Regions from separate parts of the Streptomyces sp. NPDC101152 genome, predicted to be linked through region 2. Evidence: riboswitches for the same ligand, from Rfam matches in the RefSeq annotation. Region 2 holds a riboswitch; the other holds the start of a gene.
What was found. Region 2 has a riboswitch for glycine ahead of gcvP (aminomethyl-transferring glycine dehydrogenase). Riboswitches for the same ligand answer to the same signal wherever they lie in the genome.
Positions count from the first base shown of each region.

Region 1 (10,116 bases), on a different contig from region 2:
GTACGAGGCGGACTGGTACGCGCTGACGTCGATCCCGTGCAGCATGGGGGGACTCCCTGAAGTTCCGTCGTGGGGACAGGAGTTGAAGGCACCCAATACCTTAGGACGGCAACCCCGAGCAAGCCCCGTTCGCCTAGGACCTTCGTCCGGCACGCCGAGGCCACGCACCGAACATCGCGGGCACCGCACTGGACCTTCAAAACACCCCCTAGCACTCGATGATGTTCACCGCGAGCCCGCCCCGCGCCGTCTCCTTGTACTTCACCGACATGTCGGCGCCCGTGTCCTTCATCGTCTTGATGACCTTGTCCAGGGACACCTTGTGCGAGCCGTCGCCGCGCATCGCCATCTTCGCCGCTGTGACCGCCTTCACCGCGGCCATGCCGTTGCGTTCGATGCAGGGGATCTGGACGAGGCCGCCGACGGGGTCGCAGGTGAGGCCGAGGTTGTGCTCCATGCCGATCTCCGCCGCGTTCTCGACCTGTTCGGGCGAGCCGCCGAGGACCTCGGCCAGGGCGCCCGCCGCCATCGAGCAGGCGGAGCCGACCTCGCCCTGGCAGCCGACCTCGGCGCCGGAGATGGACGCGTTCTCCTTGAAGAGCATGCCGATGGCGCCCGCGGCGAGCAGGAAGCGGACGACTCCGTCCTCGTCGGCGCCCGGCACGAAGTTGATGTAGTAGTGCAGGACGGCGGGGATGATGCCGGCCGCGCCGTTGGTCGGGGCGGTGACGACCCGCCCGCCCGCCGCGTTCTCCTCGTTCACGGCCATCGCGTAGAGCGTGATCCACTCCATGGCGTGCGCCAGCGGGTCGCCCTCCGCCCGGAGTTGGCGTGCGGAGACCGCTGCCCGGCGACGGACCCGCAGCCCGCCCGGCAGGATGCCCTCGCGGGACATGCCTCGGGACACGCACGCCTGCATGACCCGCCAGATCTCCAGCAGCCCGGCGCGGATCTCGTCCTCCGTGCGCCAGGCGCGCTCGTTCTCCATCATCAGCGAGGAGATGGACAGGCCCGTCTCGTTGGTCAGGCGCAGCAGCTCGTCGCCGGTGCGGAAGGGGTACTTCAGCACCGTGTCGTCCAGCTTGATGCGGTCCGCGCCGACCGCGTCCTCGTCGACGACGAACCCGCCGCCCACCGAGTAGTACGTCTTCGACAGCAGCTCGGTGCCGGAGGCGTCGTACGCCCATACCGTCATGCCGTTGGCGTGGTACGGGAGCGCCTTGCGGCGGTGCAGCACCAGGTCCTCGTCGAAGGAGAAGGGGATCTCGTGCCTGCCGAGCAGCTTCAGCAGCCCCGCGGCCCTGATCGACTCCACCCGCTCGTCGGCCGTCTCCACGTCCACCGTGCGCGGCGAGGCGCCCTCCAGGCCGAGCAGCACCGCCTTGGGGGTGCCGTGGCCGTGGCCGGTCGCGCCGAGCGAGCCGTACAGCTCGCAGCGCACCGAGGCGACGGAGGGCAGCAGGCCCTCGTTGCGCAGCCGCCGGGCGAACATGCGTGCAGCGCGCATCGGGCCGACCGTGTGGGAGCTGGACGGGCCGATGCCGATCGAGAACAGGTCGAAGACCGATATGGCCACGGGGACTCCTTGGTGCGGGGGAGGTGGGGCACCCGGCGAAGGGCGCCCCACCGGGGCTTACTTGTTCAGGCCGGGGTACAGCGGGTGCTTGTCGGCCAGGGCCTTGACCCGGGCCTTCAACGCCTCCCCGTCGAACGACGGTTTCAGCGTCTCGGCGATGACGTCCGCGACCTCGGCGAAGTCCTCGGCCGTGAAGCCGCGGGTCGCCAGGGCCGGCGTACCGATCCGCAGCCCCGACGTCACCATCGGCGGGCGCGGGTCGTTCGGGACGGCGTTGCGGTTGACCGTGATGCCGACCTCGTGGAGCCGGTCCTCCGCCTGCTGTCCGTCCAGTTCGGACGCGCGCAGGTCGACGAGGACGAGGTGCACGTCCGTGCCGCCGGACAGGACGTTCACCCCGGCCGCGTGGGCGTCGGCCGCCGTCAGCCGCTCGGCGAGGATGCGCGCACCGTCCACCGTACGCCGCTGGCGCTCCTTGAACTCCTCGCTCGCCGCGACCTTGAAGGACACCGCCTTCGCCGCGATCACGTGCTCCAGGGGGCCGCCCTGGAAGCCGGGGAAGACGGAGGAGTTCAGCTTCTTCGCGAAGTCCTTGCTGCGGGCCAGGATGATCCCGCCGCGCGGACCGCCGAGCGTCTTGTGGGTGGTGGAGGTGACGACGTCGGCGTACGGCACCGGGTTCTCGTGCAGCCCGGCCGCCACCAGCCCCGCGAAGTGCGCCATGTCGACCCACAGGTACGCGCCGACCTCGTCCGCGATCCGGCGGAACTCGGCGAAGTCCAGCTGCCGCGGGTACGCCGACCAGCCGGCGATGATCACCTTCGGCCGGTGCTCCCTGGCCAGCTTCTCCAGCTCGGCCATGTCGACCAGTCCGGTCTGCGCGTCCACGTGGTAGGCGACCACGTCGAACTGCTTGCCGGAGAAGTTCAGCCGCATCCCGTGGGTGAGGTGGCCGCCGTGCGCCAGGTCGAGCCCGAGGATGGTGTCGCCGGGCTGGGCCAGCGCGAACAGGGCGGCCTGGTTGGCGGAGGCGCCCGAGTGCGGCTGGACGTTGGCGTACTCGGCGCCGAACAGCTCCTTGACCCGGTCGATGGCGATCTGCTCGGCGACGTCGACGTGCTCGCAGCCGCCGTAGTAGCGGCGGCCCGGGTAGCCCTCCGCGTACTTGTTGGTCAGGACCGAGCCCTGCGCCTCCATGACCGCGAGCGGAGCGAAGTTCTCCGAGGCGATCATCTCGAGGGTGGACTGCTGGCGCGCGAGCTCGGCGTCGACCGCGGCGGCGATCTCCGGGTCGAGCTCGTGCAGGGACGTGTTCAGTGAGGACATGCGTCTACGGCTCCTCAGCCGGCGTTCTGGGCGGTGTACTCGTCGGCGGAGAGCAGGTCGGTCGGCTCCTCGGTGACGCGCACCTTGAAGAGCCAACCGCCCTCGAAGGGAGCCGAGTTGACCAGCGAGGGGTCGTTCACCACGTCCTCGTTGATCTCGGTGACCTCACCGGTGACGGGGGAGTACAGGTCGCTGACCGACTTGGTCGACTCCAGCTCGCCGCAGGTCTCGCCCGCGGTCACCGCGGAGCCCACCTCGGGAAGCTGGGCGTAGACGACGTCGCCGAGCGCGTTGGCCGCGAACTCGGTGATGCCGACCGTCGAGACGCCGTCCTCGGCGGCCGACAGCCACTCGTGCTCCTTGCTGTAGCGCAGCTGCTGGGGGTTGCTCATGGCCTGAATTCTCCTGTACACGGGGAGTGGTGATGAATGAGGGACTGCTGGAACACGCGTGAGCAGCGGACCTGTGCGCGGGGTCGCGCCCCGGTGGGGGGTGCCCCGCCCAGTCTCTACTTCTGGCGCTGGTAGAAGGGCAGCGCCACGACCTCGTACGGCTCGTGGCTGCCGCGGATGTCCACACTGACACCCGGTGTGCCCACGGCCGCGTGCGCGGCGTCGACGTACGCCATGGCGATCGGCTTGCCCAGCGTGGGGGAGGGGGCGCCGGAGGTGACCTCGCCGATCACCTCGCCGCCGGCCACGACGGGGTACCCGGCGCGCGGGACCCGGCGGCCCTCGGCGACCAGGCCGACCAGGACGCGCGGCGGGTTCTCCTGGGCGCGGGCGGCGGCCGCGGCGAGCGCCTCGCGGCCCACGAAGTCGCCCTCCTTCTCGAACTTCACCACCCGGCCGAGCCCGGCGTCGAAGGGCGTCAGCTCCGTGCTCAGCTCGTGCCCGTACAGCGGCATGCCCGCCTCCAGGCGCAGCGTGTCCCGGCAGGACAGCCCGCAGGGGACCAGGCCCGCCGCCTCGCCGGCCTTGGTCAGCGCCTGCCACAGCTCGACGGCGTGCTCCGGCTTCACGAAGAGCTCGAAGCCGTCCTCGCCGGTGTACCCGGTGCGCGCGATCAGCGCGGGGACGCCCGCGACGGTGCCGGGCAGGCCGGCGTAGTACTTGAGGCCGTCGAGGTCGGCGTCGGTGAGGGAGGCCAGGATGCCGGGCGACTCGGGGCCCTGGACGGCGATCAGCGCGTAGGCGTCCCGGTCGTCGCGGACCTCGGCGTCGAAGCCGGCCGCGCGCTCGGTCAGCGCGTCCAGCACGACCTGGGCGTTGGAGGCGTTGGCGACGACCAGGTACTCGCTCTCGGCGAGCCGGTAGACGATCAGGTCGTCCAGGATGCCGCCGTCGGCCCGGCAGATCATGGTGTAGCGGGCGCGGCCGACGCCGACGGAGGCGATGTTCCCGACCAGGGCGTGATTCAGCAGGGCGGCCGCCTGCGGGCCGGTGACGGTGATCTCGCCCATGTGGGAGAGGTCGAAGAGGCCGGCCCGGGTGCGCACGGCGAGGTGCTCGTCGCGTTCGGAGCCGTAGCGCAGCGGCATGTCCCAGCCGGCGAAGTCGGTCATCGTCGCGCCGAGCGAGCGATGCAGGGCGTCGAGCGCGGTGCGGCGGAGTTCGGTGCTGCTCATCGGGCGGTCGTCTCCCAGGGCATGACGGGACGGGGCGAGGTCGTTCCTCCCCATCTGTCATCGGAACCTGAGAGGTTCGCCATGACCGCACCGGACATGGCTTGCACCGTGGGTGGGGCCACCGCGCACGGCGGCCCGCTTTTCAGATGTGCCTCGCCCGCGCGGTAACGGGGCCTGAGAGATTCAAGGGAGGGACTTGCTCCTTCGGCGCCCCAGTGACGCAGACGTACTGGGGACTCTCCCGCGCGGATTCAAACGGCCGGTATGCAGTTGGCGCGCACATCATTGCACGCCTCGTCCGCTCGCGGCAGGCCGCTCCTTTGTGACAGCCCTGTGGCCGGAAACGAACGTAACCGCGAGACACCGTGCATTACCGTCCCTTTACATGTGGTGGGGAGAACCTTGACTGACCCCGCAGGGAGGACGATCACGGTGAACAGGACCACGGCGTACGCACTGCCCCGGCAGCCCGCGGCCTCGGCCCGCGAGCGGTGCGACGAGTTCCCGGCACCGGTGGTCCGTGACCTTCGCGACCGCGCCGGGCACAGCCCCCACGCCCTGCTCTTCGGCCCCCGCGACCTCGTCGTCGTCACCGGCCTGCCCGGCAGCGGCAAGTCCACGCTGATGGCCCGCGCGGTGAACGGCGTCCGGGTCGACTCCCAGGACGCCCGCGACCGCTGGGAGGGTCGCATGCCGGGCTTCCTGCCGTACGCGGTCTACCGGCCGCTGGTCCGCCTGGCCCACTACGCGGGTCTGCGCCGGGCCCTGCGCGGCGGCGAGGGCGTCATGGTGCACGACTGCGGCACCCACGCCTGGGTCCGGGACTGGCTGGCCCGCGCGGCCCGCCGCCGCGGCGGCACCCTGCACCTGCTGCTCCTGGACGTCACCCCGGCCAGGGCGCTGGCGGGCCAGCGCGAGCGCGGCCGGGGCGTCTCCCGCTACGCCTTCCTGCGCCACCGCACGGCGGCCGCCCGCCTGATCCGCTCGGTGGAGCAGGGCGAACCGCCCCCCGGCGTCGGCTCGGTGGTGCTGCTCGACCGGGCCGCGGCGGACGTCCTCGGCAGGATCGGCTTCACGGGACGTCCGCATGTCGGTCCCACCCGCTAGCCTTTCCAGCCTCAGCAGTTGTTCTCGGCAGGCGGTCGGACACAGATGGACTTCCCAGCGGACCTTCCCGCGGACTTTCCCATGCAGGCGCACCCCCATCCGCACGGCGGCTGGCCCGGCAACGAGCTGGAGGAGGTGCTGTCGGCCTCCCTCGGCGTCCCCTCCGCGGGCGGCCGGATCATCGAGGTGCTCGGCCGCAGCTTCCTGTGGATCCCGCTGCCCAACGGCGGCGGCCTGGACAGCGGCCCCCTCGACCTGCCCACGCTGGAACTCGAGGGCCAGGCCTACGTCCCGGTCTTCAGCTCCGAGGAACAGTTCCGCCAGGTCGTCGGCAGCCACATGGCGTACACCATCGCCCCGGCCGTCGAGTTCGCCCGCGGGCTGCCCCCGCAGGTGGGGCTGGCGATCAACCCCGACGGCGTGCTCGGCGTCCCGCTGCCGCCCGCCGCGGTCGCCGAACTGTGCCGGGCCGGCCGCACCGCCCTGGACGGCCCCGCCTCCGGTGGCCGCGTCAAGCTCTACGAACCGGACTGGCAGGACGACCCGATCGACTTCCTCGCCGCCGCGTCCGAGGAGTTCACCGCCACCGGCGTGGTCCTCACCGCCCGCCGCTGCCTCGCCGCCATCGAGACCGCGGACCCGGTGATGTTCATAGGCGTCGAACTCTCCCAGCGGGAGGGCGACCTGAGGGCCCTGCCGCTCGAGGCCCTGAGCCGTGCGGTGACCAGGATCCCCACCCAGTGGCCGGTCAACCTGGTCCTCCTGGACGTGACGGACGACCCGGTGGCGATCTGGATGCGGGACCGGGTACGCCCTTTCTATACGAGGCACCACTTCTGAACAGCACCCGAGGCCACGCACGCACAACGGTTCCCTGGCTGCCGGGCGCTTAAGCTGTCACCCATTAGCTGTCACCCACTGCGGGGCAACTCTTCGAAGGGGCGGTACGTCAGGTGAGCGCGAGCCTCAGCGGCAGCGTCGAGCACATGCTGCGCCAGGTGACGCCCGGGCGCTACGACGCCTACGAGGCCCTGCTCAGGGCGCTCGCGACCCCCGGTTCCGGCCAGGTCTGGATGCTGCTGTGGCACGGCCAGGCAGGCTCCCCGGACGCCCAGTACGGAAACATGGAAGTGGACGGCCACGGCTACGCCCCCTGCGTCACCTCGGCCCAGGAGCTGAGCGCCAGTGGCTGGAACCGGTCGTACGAAGTGGTCGACGGTCTCGACGTGGCCCGCACCCTCTACCCGGACCACTTCGGCCTCTGGCTCAACCCGCACGCCCCGGGCGGCGGTGTCGGCATCCCGTGGCCGGACCTGCGCCGCATCGCCACCGGTCTGGAGCGCCAGCCGGCCGGCCCGCTGCGCCTGTCGGAACCCACCATCGAGGTCCCGCAGTTCTACGCCCTGCTCACGCAGAACGCCCACCGCACCCCGGCCGTCCGCTCGCTGCGCCGTGCCTGGGTGCAGCCGGCGCTCGGGGCGCCGTACCTCGCCATCGGCCTCGACGTGTACGACACCAGCCCGCCCGCCGTCGACTCGGTGCGGGCGATGATGCAGCAGTCCGTCGGCGCGGTCCCGGACGGCCTGCCGGTGTCCACCGTCGCGATGTCGGATGACTACGATCCCGTCGCGCTGTGGATGCGGGCGAGTGCCCGCCCTTTCTACGACCGCGAGGCCCACGCGCCCGCGCCCGCTCAGGCTCCGGCAGGCGGATACGGCTATCCGCCGGCGCGCGGCGCATACTGAACACGCGGCTCATGGTCCAGACCGGACCCACCGAAGGTCTCCGCGCGTAGATAGCGCCGTAAGATCCTTTGATGTGCCGAATGTCCGAAAAGCCCACGTCCGACCCCCGTTACCCACTGTCCGGATAACGGAACCCTGCAGCCCGCATCACGTTTACGCATCCTTTCGCCGCCAAGTCTGGCAACAGATCGCCAAAGCGTTGAAGACTCCCGCTCCAGGGGACTTCGTCCCCGTGTACGAAGGACGGAACACCGCCGCCACAGCGGCAAGTGCGAGCCGGCTACCGCCGGTTGAATATCGAAGAGGGGTCCCTGCCAGATGACGGCACCATTGCACGAGCCGACCGCGGAAGCGGCCCCGAGCGCGGCCGAGGAAGCGGCTGCCGCCGCGGCCGGCGAGAAGGCCGTACAGGGACGTTCCCTGGGGCGGATCGCCTGGGAGCGCCTGAAACGGGACAAGCTGGCCCTCACGGGCGGCATCGTGGTGCTCCTCCTCATCGTGGTCGCGCTGCTCGCACCGGTGATCGCCAGCCTCTACGGCCAGGACCCCGACGCCTACCACGAGTCCCTGATCGACCCGCTCTTCAGCACCCCCAAGGGGTCGCTCGGCGGCGTCAGCGGCACCCACTGGCTGGGCGTCGAGCCCGTCAACGGCCGCGACATCTTCGCCCGCATCCTCTACGGCGCCCGGATCTCGCTCCTGGTCGGCTTCCTGTCCGCGATCGTGGCCGTCGTGCTCGGCACCGTCCTGGGCATCCTGGCGGGCTTCTTCGGCGGCTGGGTCGACTCGGTCATCAGCCGGATCATGGACGGTCTGCTGGCCTTCCCGCAGCTGCTCTTCATCATCGCGCTGGTCTCCGTCATGCCGGACAAGATGCTCGGCCTGACCGGGTCCAACGTGCGCGTGTTCGTGATGATCCTGGTCATCGGTTTCTTCGGCTGGCCCTACATCGGACGCGTGGTGCGCGGCCAGACCCTCTCGATGCGTGAGCGGGAGTACGTCGAGGCGGCCAGGTCCCTGGGCGCCGGGCGGTTCTACATCCTGTTCAAGGAACTGCTGCCCAACCTCGTCGCCCCGATCATCGTCTACACGACGATGATGATCCCCACCAACATCCTCACCGAGGCCGCGCTCAGCTTCCTGGGTGTGGGCGTCAAGCCGCCCACGTCGTCCTGGGGGCAGATGCTGTCCACCGCGATCGACTACTACGACTCGGACCCCATGTACATGATCGTCCCCGGCGTAGCGATCTTCATCACCGTTCTGGCATTCAACCTCTTCGGCGACGGCGTGCGGGACGCGCTCGACCCGAAGGGCTCCCGCTGAACCGCCGTACCGCACAAGCGTCCCGTGGCTCCAACACGGGGTCTCTCATCAAATCCGGAGGATCCGAGATCGTGACTACCCAACGCACCTCAGGGCGGCGTAAGCAGGCGCTGGCCGCTGCTGCCGCGGTCGCCGGGCTGCTGACCTTGGCAGCGTGCGGCGGCGGCAGCGGCAGCGGGGGCTCGTCGTCCGGCGCGGCCGGCTTCGACGCCGCGAACAACAAGGTCGCCCAGGCCGACCAGGTCAAGAAGGGCGGCACGCTGAAGTACGTGTCCACCCAGGACGCCGACTTCTGGGACACCACGCGTGGCTACTACGGCTTCATGTGGGACTTCGCGCGCTACTACAGCCGCCAGCTGCTGACCTACAAGACGGCGCCGGGCGCCGAGGGTGCCAAGCTCACCCCGGATCTCGCCACCGACATGGGCAAGGTCACCGACGGCGGCAAGACCTACACGTTCACGCTGCGCGACGGGAGCACCTGGGAGGACGGCAAGCCGATCACCTCCCAGGACATCAAGTACGGCATCGAGCGTGTCTGGGCGCAGGACGTGCTGTCCGGCGGTCCGATCTACCTCCAGCAGATGCTCGACCCGAACAACACCTACAAGGGTCCCTACAAGGACACCTCGCCGGACAAGCTCGGCCTGAAGGCGATCTCCACGCCCGACGCCAAGACGATCGTCTTCCACCTGCCGAAGGCGAACTCGGACTTCCCCGAGGTGCTGGCGATGGTCACGGCGTCCCCGGTCCGCCAGGACAAGGACACCAAGGCCAAGTACACCCTGCACCCCTTCTCCTCCGGCCCGTACAAGTTCCAGTCGTACAGCCCGGGCAAGGGCCTGGTGCTGGTCCGCAACACCAACTGGAAGGCGTCCTCGGACCCGGTCCGCAAGGCGTACCCGGACCAGATCACGCTGGACATCTCGTCCAACCAGAACGACTCCGACCAGCGTCTGATCAACGGCGACTACGACATCGACGCCAGCCAGACGGGCCTCGGCCCCCAGGCGCGTCAGATCGCCCTGAAGCAGCACAAGGACAACCTGGACAACCCGGTCTCCGGCTTCATCCGCTACGCGGTCTTCCCGCAGACGGTCAAGCCGTTCGACAACGTCCACTGCCGCAAGGCCGTGATCTACGCCGCCGACCACGTGTCGATCCAGACCGCCCGCGGTGGCCCGATCGCCGGTGGTGACATCGGCACCAACATGCTCCCGCCGTCGGTCGCCGGTGGCGAGGGCCAGAAGTACGACCCGTACGGCATCGCCGGTGCCAACAAGACGGGCAACGTCGACCTGGCCAAGCAGGAGCTCAAGGCCTGTGGTCAGCCGAACGGCTTCAGCACCACCATCGCCGTCCGCAACAACAAGTCGCAGGAGGTGGCCACGGCCACGTCCCTGCAGGCC
Region 1 covers NZ_JBIWPO010000031.1:53,751-63,866, reverse strand. Annotated here, with positions in the region: gene ACIRVK_RS31305 (glycoside hydrolase family 25 protein) at 1-45, opposite strand, end outside; gene ACIRVK_RS31300 (L-serine ammonia-lyase) at 209-1,576, opposite strand; gene glyA (serine hydroxymethyltransferase) at 1,634-2,902, opposite strand; gene gcvH (glycine cleavage system protein GcvH) at 2,917-3,294, opposite strand; gene gcvT (glycine cleavage system aminomethyltransferase GcvT) at 3,411-4,529, opposite strand; glycine riboswitch at 4,682-4,783, opposite strand; gene ACIRVK_RS31280 (AAA family ATPase) at 4,962-5,636, shown strand; gene ACIRVK_RS31275 (enhanced serine sensitivity protein SseB) at 5,682-6,476, shown strand; gene ACIRVK_RS31270 (enhanced serine sensitivity protein SseB C-terminal domain-containing protein) at 6,623-7,381, shown strand; gene ACIRVK_RS31265 (ABC transporter permease) at 7,700-8,707, shown strand; gene ACIRVK_RS31260 (ABC transporter substrate-binding protein) at 8,779-10,116, shown strand, end outside.
Region 1: another riboswitch for glycine. It lies ahead of gcvT (glycine cleavage system aminomethyltransferase GcvT); the one in region 2 lies ahead of gcvP (aminomethyl-transferring glycine dehydrogenase).

Region 2 (10,116 bases):
GGAGGCCGTCGAGGAACTCGGCCTCGCCGCCGGAACCGCCGTGCGCGCCCTGGTGAAGTCGACCGAGGTCTCCCTCGCCACCGCGCCCGTCGAGGGCCTGTCCATCCGCAACCAACTGCCGGGGAGGGTCACCGACGTCGCCACCGGCGGAGCCATGGCCTCCGTCAAGGTCGCAGTCGAGGGCGGCGAACTGACCTCGGCGATCACCAGGGACGCCGCTACCGACCTGGCGCTGACGGCCGGCACGTCCGTCGTCGCCCTGATCAAGTCGACCGAGGTCTCGCTGGCCACGGCCTGACGCGGAAGGGCCCCGCCGAAGCGGGGCCCTTCCTCCACGACTGGCTCAGTCCTCGTACGCGTCCAGCGGCGGGCACGAGCACACCAGGTTCCGGTCACCGAAGGCCTGGTCTATCCGGCGCACCGGCGGCCAGTACTTGTCGGCGGCCACCACTCCGGCCGGGAAGACGGCCTCCTCGCGCGTGTACGCGTGCGCCCAGTCGCCGCCGAGCGCGGCGGCGGTGTGCGGCGCGTTGCGCAGCGGGTTGTCGTCCGCCGGCCACTCGCCCGCGCCGACCTTCTCGATCTCCGCGCGAATGGCGATCATCGCGTCGCAGAACCGGTCCAGCTCGGTCAGGTCCTCGGACTCGGTCGGCTCGATCATCAGGGTGCCGGCCACCGGGAAGGACATGGTCGGGGCGTGGAAGCCGTAGTCGATGAGCCGCTTGGCCACGTCGTCGACGCTCACCCCGGTCGCCTTGGTCAGCGGGCGCAGGTCGATGATGCACTCGTGTGCCACCAGCCCGCCGGGGCCGGTGTAGAGCACGGGGTAGTGGGGCTCGAGCCGCTTGGCGATGTAGTTGGCGGACAGCACGGCCACCTGCGTGGCCCGCCGCAGCCCCTCGCCGCCCATGAGCCGTACATACGCCCACGAGATCGGCAGGATGCCCGCAGAACCCCAGGGGGCGGCCGAGATCGGTCCGACCCCGGTCGCGGGACCGGCCTCCGGCTGCAGCGGGTGGTTGGGCAGGTACGGCGCCAGGTGTGCCCGCACGCCCACCGGGCCGACGCCCGGACCGCCGCCGCCGTGCGGGATGCAGAAGGTCTTGTGCAGGTTCAGGTGCGAGACGTCACCGCCGAAGTGCCCCGGCTTGGCCAGTCCCACCAGCGCGTTGAGGTTGGCGCCGTCGACGTACACCTGGCCGCCGGCCTCGTGCACCTGCGCGCAGATGTCGGCGACGTGCTCCTCGAACACCCCGTGCGTCGAGGGGTACGTGATCATCAGCACGGCCAGCTCGTCGCGGTACTGCTCGATCTTCGCCCGCAGGTCCTCGACGTCGATCTCGCCGTCCTCGGCGGTCTTCACGACGACGACCTTCATCCCTGCCATGACCGCGCTGGCGGCGTTCGTGCCGTGCGCGGAGGACGGGATCAGACACACGGTCCGCTGCTCGTCCCCGTTGGCCCGGTGGTATCCGCGTACGGCCAGCAGCCCGGCGAACTCCCCCTGTGACCCGGCGTTGGGCTGCAGGGACACCTTGTCGTACCCGGTGACCTCGGCGAGACGTTCCTCCAGCTCGTGGATGAGCGTGAGGTAACCCTGAACCTGCTCGGTGGGAGCGAAGGGGTGCAGCTGCCCGAACTCGGGCCAGGTGACCGGCTCCATCTCGGTGGTCGCGTTGAGCTTCATCGTGCAGGAGCCGAGCGGGATCATGCCCCGGTCGAGCGCGTAGTCCCGGTCGGCCAGCCGGCGCAGGTAGCGCAGCATGGCGGTCTCGGAGCGGTGCTGGTGGAAGACCGGGTGGGTGAGGAAGTCGTCGCTGCGCAGCAGGTCCTCGGGGAGGGCCGCCCCGGCGGCCGCGTCCAGCGCCTCGATGTCGCCCTCGACCCCGAAAGCGGCCCACACGGCGGCCAGCTGGCCCCGCCCGGTCGTCTCGTCACAGGCGATCGACACGTGGTCGGCGTCGACGAGGTGGAGGTTGACGCCGTTGGCCCGGGTCGCCGCGGCGACCTCCTCGGCCCGTCCGGGCACCCGGACGGTGAGCGTGTCGAAGTAGGCCCCGTGCACGACCTCGACCCCGCCGGCCCTGAGCCCCTCGGCGAGGATCGTGGCGTACCGGTGCGTGCGCCAGGCGATGCTCCGGAGCCCCTCGGGACCGTGGTACACGGCGTACATGCCGGCCATCACGGCGAGCAGCACCTGCGCTGTGCAGATGTTGCTGGTGGCCTTCTCCCGTCGGATGTGCTGCTCACGGGTCTGCAGGGCCAGCCGGTACGCCCTGTGCCCGTCCGCGTCCACGGACACGCCCACGAGCCGCCCGGGCAGGCTGCGCGCGAACTTCTCGTGCACGGCCATGTAGCCGGCGTGCGGACCGCCGAAGCCCATCGGGACACCGAACCGCTGGGTCGTCCCGACGGCGATGTCCGCCCCGAGCTCACCGGGCGACTTCAGCAGGGTCAGGGCGAGCAGATCGGCGGCGACGGTGACCAGGGCACCCAGCTCGTGCGCCTGGTCGACGACCGCCTGGATGTCGCGTACGGCACCGGAGGCGCCGGGGTACTGGACGAGCACGCCGTTGATCTCCCGCCCGGCGATCACGGCCGGAATGCCGTCGCTGAGGTCGGCGACCACGACCTCCACGCCGGTCGGTTCGGCGCGGGTCTCGATCACGGCGATGGTCTGCGGCATGACGTCCGCGTCGACCAGGAACAGCCCCTTCTTGTTCTTCCCCATGCGCCGTGACAGGGCCATGGCCTCGGCCGCCGCCGTCCCCTCGTCGAGCAGCGAGGCGCCCGAGGTGGGCAGACCGGTGAGATCGGCCACCATCGTCTGGAAGTTCAGGAGGGCCTCGAGCCGCCCCTGCGAGATCTCCGGCTGGTAGGGCGTGTAGGCGGTGTACCAGGCCGGGTTCTCCATGACGTTGCGCAGGATCACGGGAGGCGTGAAGGTCCCGTAGTACCCGAGCCCGATCATGGAGGCGAGCACCTGGTTCCGGTCGGCCAGCGACCGCAGCTCGGCCAGCACCTCGGCCTCGGTCCGCGCGCCCGGCAGGTCCAGGGCGTCGGCGTTCTTGATCACGTCCGGCACCGCGGCGGCGGTGAGCTCGTCCAGGGAACCGTAGCCGACGTGCGCGAGCATCTTGGCCCGCGCCTCGTGGTCGGGACCGATGTGACGCTGCTCGAAGGGGATCCCCTTCTCGAGCTCGGAAAGCGGAATGCGGTGGGCGGTCATTGCGGAGGCCTCCTGGTCTGGCGCGACCTTCGAGGGGCACCACGGCGCGGGTACCCGGACGGCCTCCCCCTCTGTCATCACGACCTGAGAGCTTCACCGGATCGCCCGAAGGCTCCCGGTTTTCCCCGTCGGTGAGCGCGGAAGCCGTCGGCACCCGCCCTGCTTTCCAGAGTGACCTCGTCCGTGCGGTACGTGAGCCTGAGAGATTCCGGGGAGGATTTGCTCCTTCGGCGCCTCCGGTGGTGTCTGGAGGACTCTCCCGCGCGGGGTCATCAGCCGTTGACAGCCTACCAGTGCGCATCACAGCCCAGCTCGAGTGGCCGCGGCGCCCGATGTGCACTTTCGTAGTGCTTACGGATGAGTTGCGAGCAAGTGGAGGGCCCGTGCAGACCGACATCGATCCGCGCAACCTGATCGGCCGCAAAGCGTTCGACCGCAGCGGCACGAAGATCGGCACCATCGACGAGGTCTACCTCGACGACGCCACCGGCGTACCGGAGTGGGCCGCCATACGCACCGGCCTCTTCTCCCGCGACGCCTTCGTCCCCCTGGAGCCCAGCGAACTGATCGAGGGCACCCTCCACGTCCCCTTCGACCGCGCCCTGATCAAGGACGCGCCCGACTTCGGCGTGGGCCGCCACCTCTCGCCGGAACAGGAGCTCCAGCTCTACCACCACTACGGTCTCGACGCGGCCTCACCTCCCCCGCTCCCGGAACGCCACTTCGGCAAACTGGCGGGAACGGAGGACGCGGAGGCCTGATCCTGGGCTCCGTCCGCCGGGGCCTGGGGTCTCTCCGTGACCAGCGGCAACGGGTCGGCCGCCACGAGGTCGGGATCGTCGACCCGGAACGTCCGCACCCTCCCCGGCTCGGACCAGGGCGTCTCGAACCGCACCGTCACCCGCCCCAACCCGCTTCCCTGTACCCACCCGTGCCCGAAGTCGGCGTGTCGCACGTCATGCCCCGCGGGCCACCGCCGCTCGACAACCGCCGCCCGCTCCTCCAGGGGCTCCTCGTGGCCCTCTTCCCCCAGGTGCTCCGCGTCCGTCCCCTCCCCCGCGGCCTGCGCGAACAGGTCCTCCTGCGTGTAGTCCGCGAGGCCGCTCACCCCGACCCCCAGCAGCCGCACCCCGCCCGTCGTGTCCACGGCGTCCAGCAGACGGGCCGCCGCCTCGCGCACCACGGCCGGGTCGTCCGTGGGACCCCGCAGCGTCTCTGACCGCGTCAGGGTCGAGAAGTCGTACCGCCGCACCTTCAGCACGATCGTCCGCCCCGACAACCCCGCCTCCCGCAACCGCCGAACGCACCGGTCCGCCAGCCGCCGCACCTCCAGCCCCACCCGCAGGCGGTCATGGATGTCCACGTCGTAGGTGTCCTCCACCGACACCGACTTGGTCTCGCGCTCGGCGACCACGGGCCGCTCGTCGTGCGCCAGTGCCATGGCGTACAGCGCTTGCCCGTGCGCCTTGCCCAGCAGCCGGACGAGCTCGTCCTCGCCGGCCTCCGCGATGTCGTCGACGGTGGTGATCCCCGCCCGCCGCAGATGGTCGCCCGTGGCCGGCCCCACGCCCGGCAGGGTCCGCACCGGCATCGGCCCGAGCATGGCCCGCTCGGTCCCCGGCTCGATCACCACCAGCCCGTCCGGCTTGGCCTCCTCGGAAGCGATCTTCGCGAGCATCTTGGACGCGGCGAGCCCCACCGACCCGGTGAGCCCGGTGAAGGCCCGTATGTCCGCGCGCAGCTTCTCCCCCACCAGCCGGGCCGACGGCTCGTCCCAGGCCGCTTCCCCGGCCTCCAGGTCGACGAAGGCCTCGTCCAGGCTCAGCGGCTCCACCAGCGGCGACAACGCGTGCAGCAGCCCCATCACCTGCTCGCTGATCGCCCGGTAGAACCCGAACCGCGGCACCAGGTACGCGGCGTTCGGCGCCAGCCGCCGCGCCTGGGCCATCGGCATCGCGGACCGCACCCCGAAGACCCGCGCCTCGTACGAAGCCGTGGCCACCACTCCACGCGGCCCGAGCCCGCCCACGATGACGGCCTTCCCGCGCAGGCTCGGCTTGGACGCCTGCTCCGCCGAGGCGTAGAAAGCATCCATGTCGAGATGCAGGATCGTGGGCGCGTTTCTCACATGTCCGATGCTGCCCTACGCCACTGACAACGGCCCCGGACGACCGCCCGGCACCAGGTCGGGCGCCCGCTCAGACGGCCCGGTTGCGCCGCCGTGCCAGCTCGTCCGCCGGGTTGTGCCCCATCAGCGTCTCGCCGGTGTCCACGCGCTCGCCGTGCAGTTGCGAGAGCGCGCTCTCCACGTCCCGCCACACCACTCCGACGGCGATCCCGAAGACGCCCTGGCCCCCTTGGAGCAGCGCGTGGACCTCGTCCGGCGAGGTGCACTCGTAGACCGTGGCGCCGTCGCTCATCAGCGTCATGCGCTCCAGGTCCCGAAAGCCGCGCTCCCGCAGGTGCTGAACGGCCGTGCGGATGTTCTGCAGGGACACGCCGGTGTCCAGGAAGCGCTTGACGATCTTCAGGACGACGACGTCCCTGAAGCTGTACAGCCGCTGCGTCCCCGACCCGTAGGCGGGCCGCACGCTCGGCTCCACGAGGCCGGTACGGGCCCAGTAGTCGAGCTGCCGGTAGGTGATGCCGGCGGCCGCACAGGCCGTGGGACCGCGGTAGCCGATCTGCTCGGACGCCATGGACGTCGCCCCTCCGCTGCTCGGCACGGCCACCGGTCGCTGGGGAGCGTGATCGGCCGCGCTGCCGTGATGGGGGTCCCCCCAGCTCGAACGAAGTGGAGAGCTCGGGGGAGGGTACGGAAGGCTTCCCCCGACCTCGCGTCCGGGGGCACCCCCAGCCGTACCGTCGCCGCTGCTTCTCACGCCGACCTCCGTCCTTGACCTGCCTCCTCGAAGGTAGGCAGCCACCAGGGGTGCGTCAACGACCGCCACACTCGGCACGCCGAGTGATAATCACCCTAAGAGTGGTTTCCCGTACCCCACCGCGGGGAAAGGCTAGCGGAATGCCCTTCGAACGGGCCGCTCGACGCTCTCACGCGCCGACGGCAAATGCCGGCATTTCGGTGGTGACCGGACACGGCCGACCCGGCACGGACCACTGGTCCGCCGGATCGGCGGCGTCTCACTGGCTGCTGGTGCCGAAGTCCTCCGGCGAGATCTGGTCGAGGAACTCGCGGAACTTCTCCACCTCGTCCTCCTGCTCGTCCGGAATGGCGATGCCCGCGTCGTCGAGCACGCCGTCGCTGCCGTAGATCGGCGTTCCGGTGCGCAGTGCCAGCGCTATGGCATCGGACGGACGGGCGCTCACCTCGACCCCGCTCGCGAACACCAGCTCCGCGTAGAAGACGCCCTCACGAAGGTCCGTGATGCGCACTTCGGTGAGCTCCTGGCCGACGGCCTCCAGCACGTCCTTGAACAGGTCGTGGGTCAGCGGCCTGGCGGGGGCCATGCCCTGCTGGGCGAAGGCGATCGCCGTCGCCTCCCCCGGTCCGATCCAGATGGGGAGGTAACGGTCGCCTCCCACTTCACGCAGGAGCACGATCGGTTGGTTGGAGGGCATTTCGACCCGGACACCTACGACATCGAGCTCGTTCACACAGCAACCCTAGGACCTGCCCGGGACGTTTGGGTAGTCGGGCAGGGAACGGGGGGCCGATCCGGCCGTCGCCGACGCGTTCCGTTCAGGGCAGGCGCACACCCAGCGCGGTCTGCACGAGCGCCGCGTGCAGCCTCACCGTGAGGCTCGCCAGCTCCTTCGTACGGGCTTCCGCGTGGGCCCTGGTCTGCGGATTGCGGTGCCGCTTCAGCGGGGCCACCACCTGGTCCACGAGCCCGGCCTCGCGGTCGGCGGCGGCCTTCATCGCCCGCAAGTGCCGTGGCTCGATCCCGAACCGTCCCAGTTCGAGGACCAGCGACGCCACGGTGACCGCCTCCGCGTCGTAGGCCCCGTCGGGCAGCGGGGCGAGCAGCCCGTACGACTCCCACTCCGCGAGCTCCTGCTCACCGATCCCGACGGCGGCCAGCAGCTCGGCCCGGCCGATCCGGGCCGCCGTGGGCCCTTCCAGAGGCTCCAGGACGGTCTCCCCGTCCCGCTGGCGGCCCACCGCGGGCAGCGGCAGGGCCTCGCCGCGCTCCATGGCGTCCAGGTGCTCACGGATCACCTTGAGCGGAAGATAGTGGTCACGCTGCATCCTCAGGACGTGACCGAGCCGCTCCACGTCGCCGGGGGTGAACTTGCGGTACCCCGAGGGAGTCCGCTGCGGCTCGACGAGCCCCTCGGACTCCAGGAAGCGGATCTTGGAGATGGTGACTTCGGGGAACTCGTCGCGCAGCACGCTCAGCACCGTGCCGATGCTCATCAGCCCACTGTCCGTGGCGGCGGCCCCGGGGCCGGAACCGCCGCTCGGTGTCTGAAGCATGGACCTTCTCCGGGGGAGGGTCAGTAGCCCCGCTGGCTGGCGTAGAAGACCAGCCGGTACTTGCCGATCTGCACCTCGTCGCCGTTGTTCAGGGCGACCTGGTCGATCCGCTCGCGGTTGACGTACGTGCCGTTGAGGCTGCCGACATCGGCCACGGTGAACGAGCCGTCCGCGCCGCGCCGGAACTCCACATGGCGGCGCGAGACCGTCACGTCGTCCAGGAAGATGTCGCTCTGCGGGTGGCGCCCGGCCGTCGTCAGGTCGCTGTCCAGCAGGAAGCGGCTGCCCGAGTTCGGGCCGCGGCGCACCACCAGGAGCGCCGAGCCCAGGGGCAGCGCGTCCACCGCCGCCTGCGCCTCCGGCGAGAGGGCCGGCAGCTGCGTCTGGCCGGTGACCTCGGCGTCGTAGGCCTCGATGCCGGAGATGGAGATCGTGGACGTCGTCTCCGACGGACGCTCGGGGGTGGCCCCGGGCCGCAGCGGAGCGCCGCAGTTGGAGCAGAAGCGGCTGTTCTCCGCGTTGCGGTTACCGCACCTCGTACACACCAGGGCCGACATAGGGGAAAACCCTCCACCCGCAGTTGAGGTTGACGGTTGCCCGAAACCTATGCCGCCGGACTGCGCAGGGTCAACTGACGGCGCGCCCTGACCTCCGGAAATGTCACCGCCCGGACCAGCGACCTGGTCCCGGAACAGGGGGCGGCGGCCCTCCTCGTCGGGCTGCGCGCGATGGCGCGCCGTGGCATTGTCGCTGCCCTCTCGCGCGCTCTTGCCGAACAACTTCGCAAACAACTTCACGGGCGATTCCCCTTGACTGAAACAGACCCGCCCGTGGGGCAGGACGCACCCTGACTCAATACGCCGGCCGACCCGGACATCCTCACAACGTCCGTATCCACCAAACAGTTTCCACCACGCACCACCCGTTCGGTGCGCCGACCCCCCGCAACCTCATGCCCCTGCCGGACGTCCCCCATGCACCGCCGGTTCACTGGGAGGACGACCGAGCGTAGTCAGGCTGCTTCGCCGCTCGCAAGGCGTCCACGACGATCTTGTTCGACCGCTCGACAGTGACGGTGGCCTGCTCCTTCTCCAGAGTCTGCACCACGCCCCCCGGGATGTTGAGCGCCGGCTCGAGGTCCGCCGGCTTGCCGATGACCTTGAAACGATAAGGCGCGTTGATCTTGTTCCCGTCGACGCTCACGCTCTTGCCCGCATCCGTCAGGTAGGTGCCGGCCACGACGCGTACGCCGTTCACCTGGATCGCCTCCGCCCCCGCCGCGCGCAGCTCCTGGACCGCGTCGAGCAGGCTGTCCGCCTGGACGGCTCCCTTGCCGTCCTGGATGGTCATGGTGATACCAGGCCCCTGTGCGGCCACCGTGCCCGCCAGGATGCCGAGTTGCTTCTCCTTCTCGACGGTCTGCTTCCGCGCCTCCTCCGCCTGGTTCGAGCTGTTCTCCAGCTGTTGGCGCTGTTTCTCCAACCCCTGCTTCTCGTCGTCAAGACGCTGGGTACGGCTGTCCAGTTCATCGAGGATGCGTACGAGGTCTTCCTGGCGGGCGCCGCGCAGGGCACTGTCGCTGTCGCTGTTGGACGCCACCTGGACCGCCAGACCGAAGCCGAGGCCGAACAGCAGCACCGCGACGATCAGTTGAGCGCGGCTGACACGCGGCGGCCACAGTCCCATGACCAGCCGCTGCCGCCCGGTCAGTGCGGGCTTCTCCGCGGGGGCGTCGTCCGCGCCCTCGGGTGCCGCGCCGAGCGGCACCTCCTCGGGAAGTTCCTTGCGGAGCCCGTTCTCGGGCTGTTCTTCCTTGTCGCTCATCGGTCTCACGCCCGGAAGACGTGCCGGCGGATCGCCGCGGCGTTCGAGAAGATGCGGATCCCGAGGACCACGACGACACCGGTGGACAACTGGGCGCCCACGCCCAGCTTGTCGCCCAGGAACACGATCAGTGCGGCCACGACCACGTTCGACAGGAACGAGACCACGAAGACCTTGTCGTCGAAGATACCGTCGAGCATGGCCCGCAGGCCGCCGAAGACGGCGTCGAGCGCCGCGACGACGGCGATCGGCAGATACGGCTCGACGACCGCCGGAACCTCAGGCCGGACCAACAGTCCGGCCACCACTCCCACGACGAGGCCCAGTACGGCGATCACGATGTGCCCTTCTCAGTCTTCTCGGTGCTCGGCTGTGCTGTTCGTACGATCACACTCGGCGCTGCGGGCAGCCGGAGGTCGCTCTCCACGGAGATGCTGGTCCGGATGCCGTAGTTCTCCTGCAGGGCGTGCAGATACAGCCCGTCGACGCTGTCCTGGAATCTGGTGCTCAGCTGCTTGCCGTCCCCCAAGGCCAGCACCGTATACGGCGGAACCAGTGGCCTGTTGTCGACCAGTATCGCGTTCCCCGCGGCCCGGATGGCGGACAGTGCCGTCAGCCGCTGACC
Region 2 covers NZ_JBIWPO010000065.1:18,392-28,507, forward strand. Annotated here, with positions in the region: gene ACIRVK_RS40865 (molybdopterin-binding protein) at 1-298, shown strand, start outside; gene gcvP (aminomethyl-transferring glycine dehydrogenase) at 344-3,229, opposite strand; glycine riboswitch at 3,406-3,501, opposite strand; gene ACIRVK_RS40875 (PRC-barrel domain-containing protein) at 3,613-3,990, shown strand; gene ACIRVK_RS40880 (DNA polymerase IV) at 3,906-5,357, opposite strand; gene ACIRVK_RS40885 (MerR family transcriptional regulator) at 5,428-6,111, opposite strand; gene ACIRVK_RS40890 (bifunctional nuclease family protein) at 6,371-6,844, opposite strand; gene ACIRVK_RS40895 (MerR family transcriptional regulator) at 6,930-7,667, opposite strand; gene ACIRVK_RS40900 (FHA domain-containing protein) at 7,688-8,464, opposite strand; gene ACIRVK_RS40905 (DUF881 domain-containing protein) at 8,655-9,491, opposite strand; gene ACIRVK_RS40910 (small basic family protein) at 9,497-9,829, opposite strand; gene ACIRVK_RS40915 (DUF881 domain-containing protein) at 9,826-10,116, opposite strand, start outside.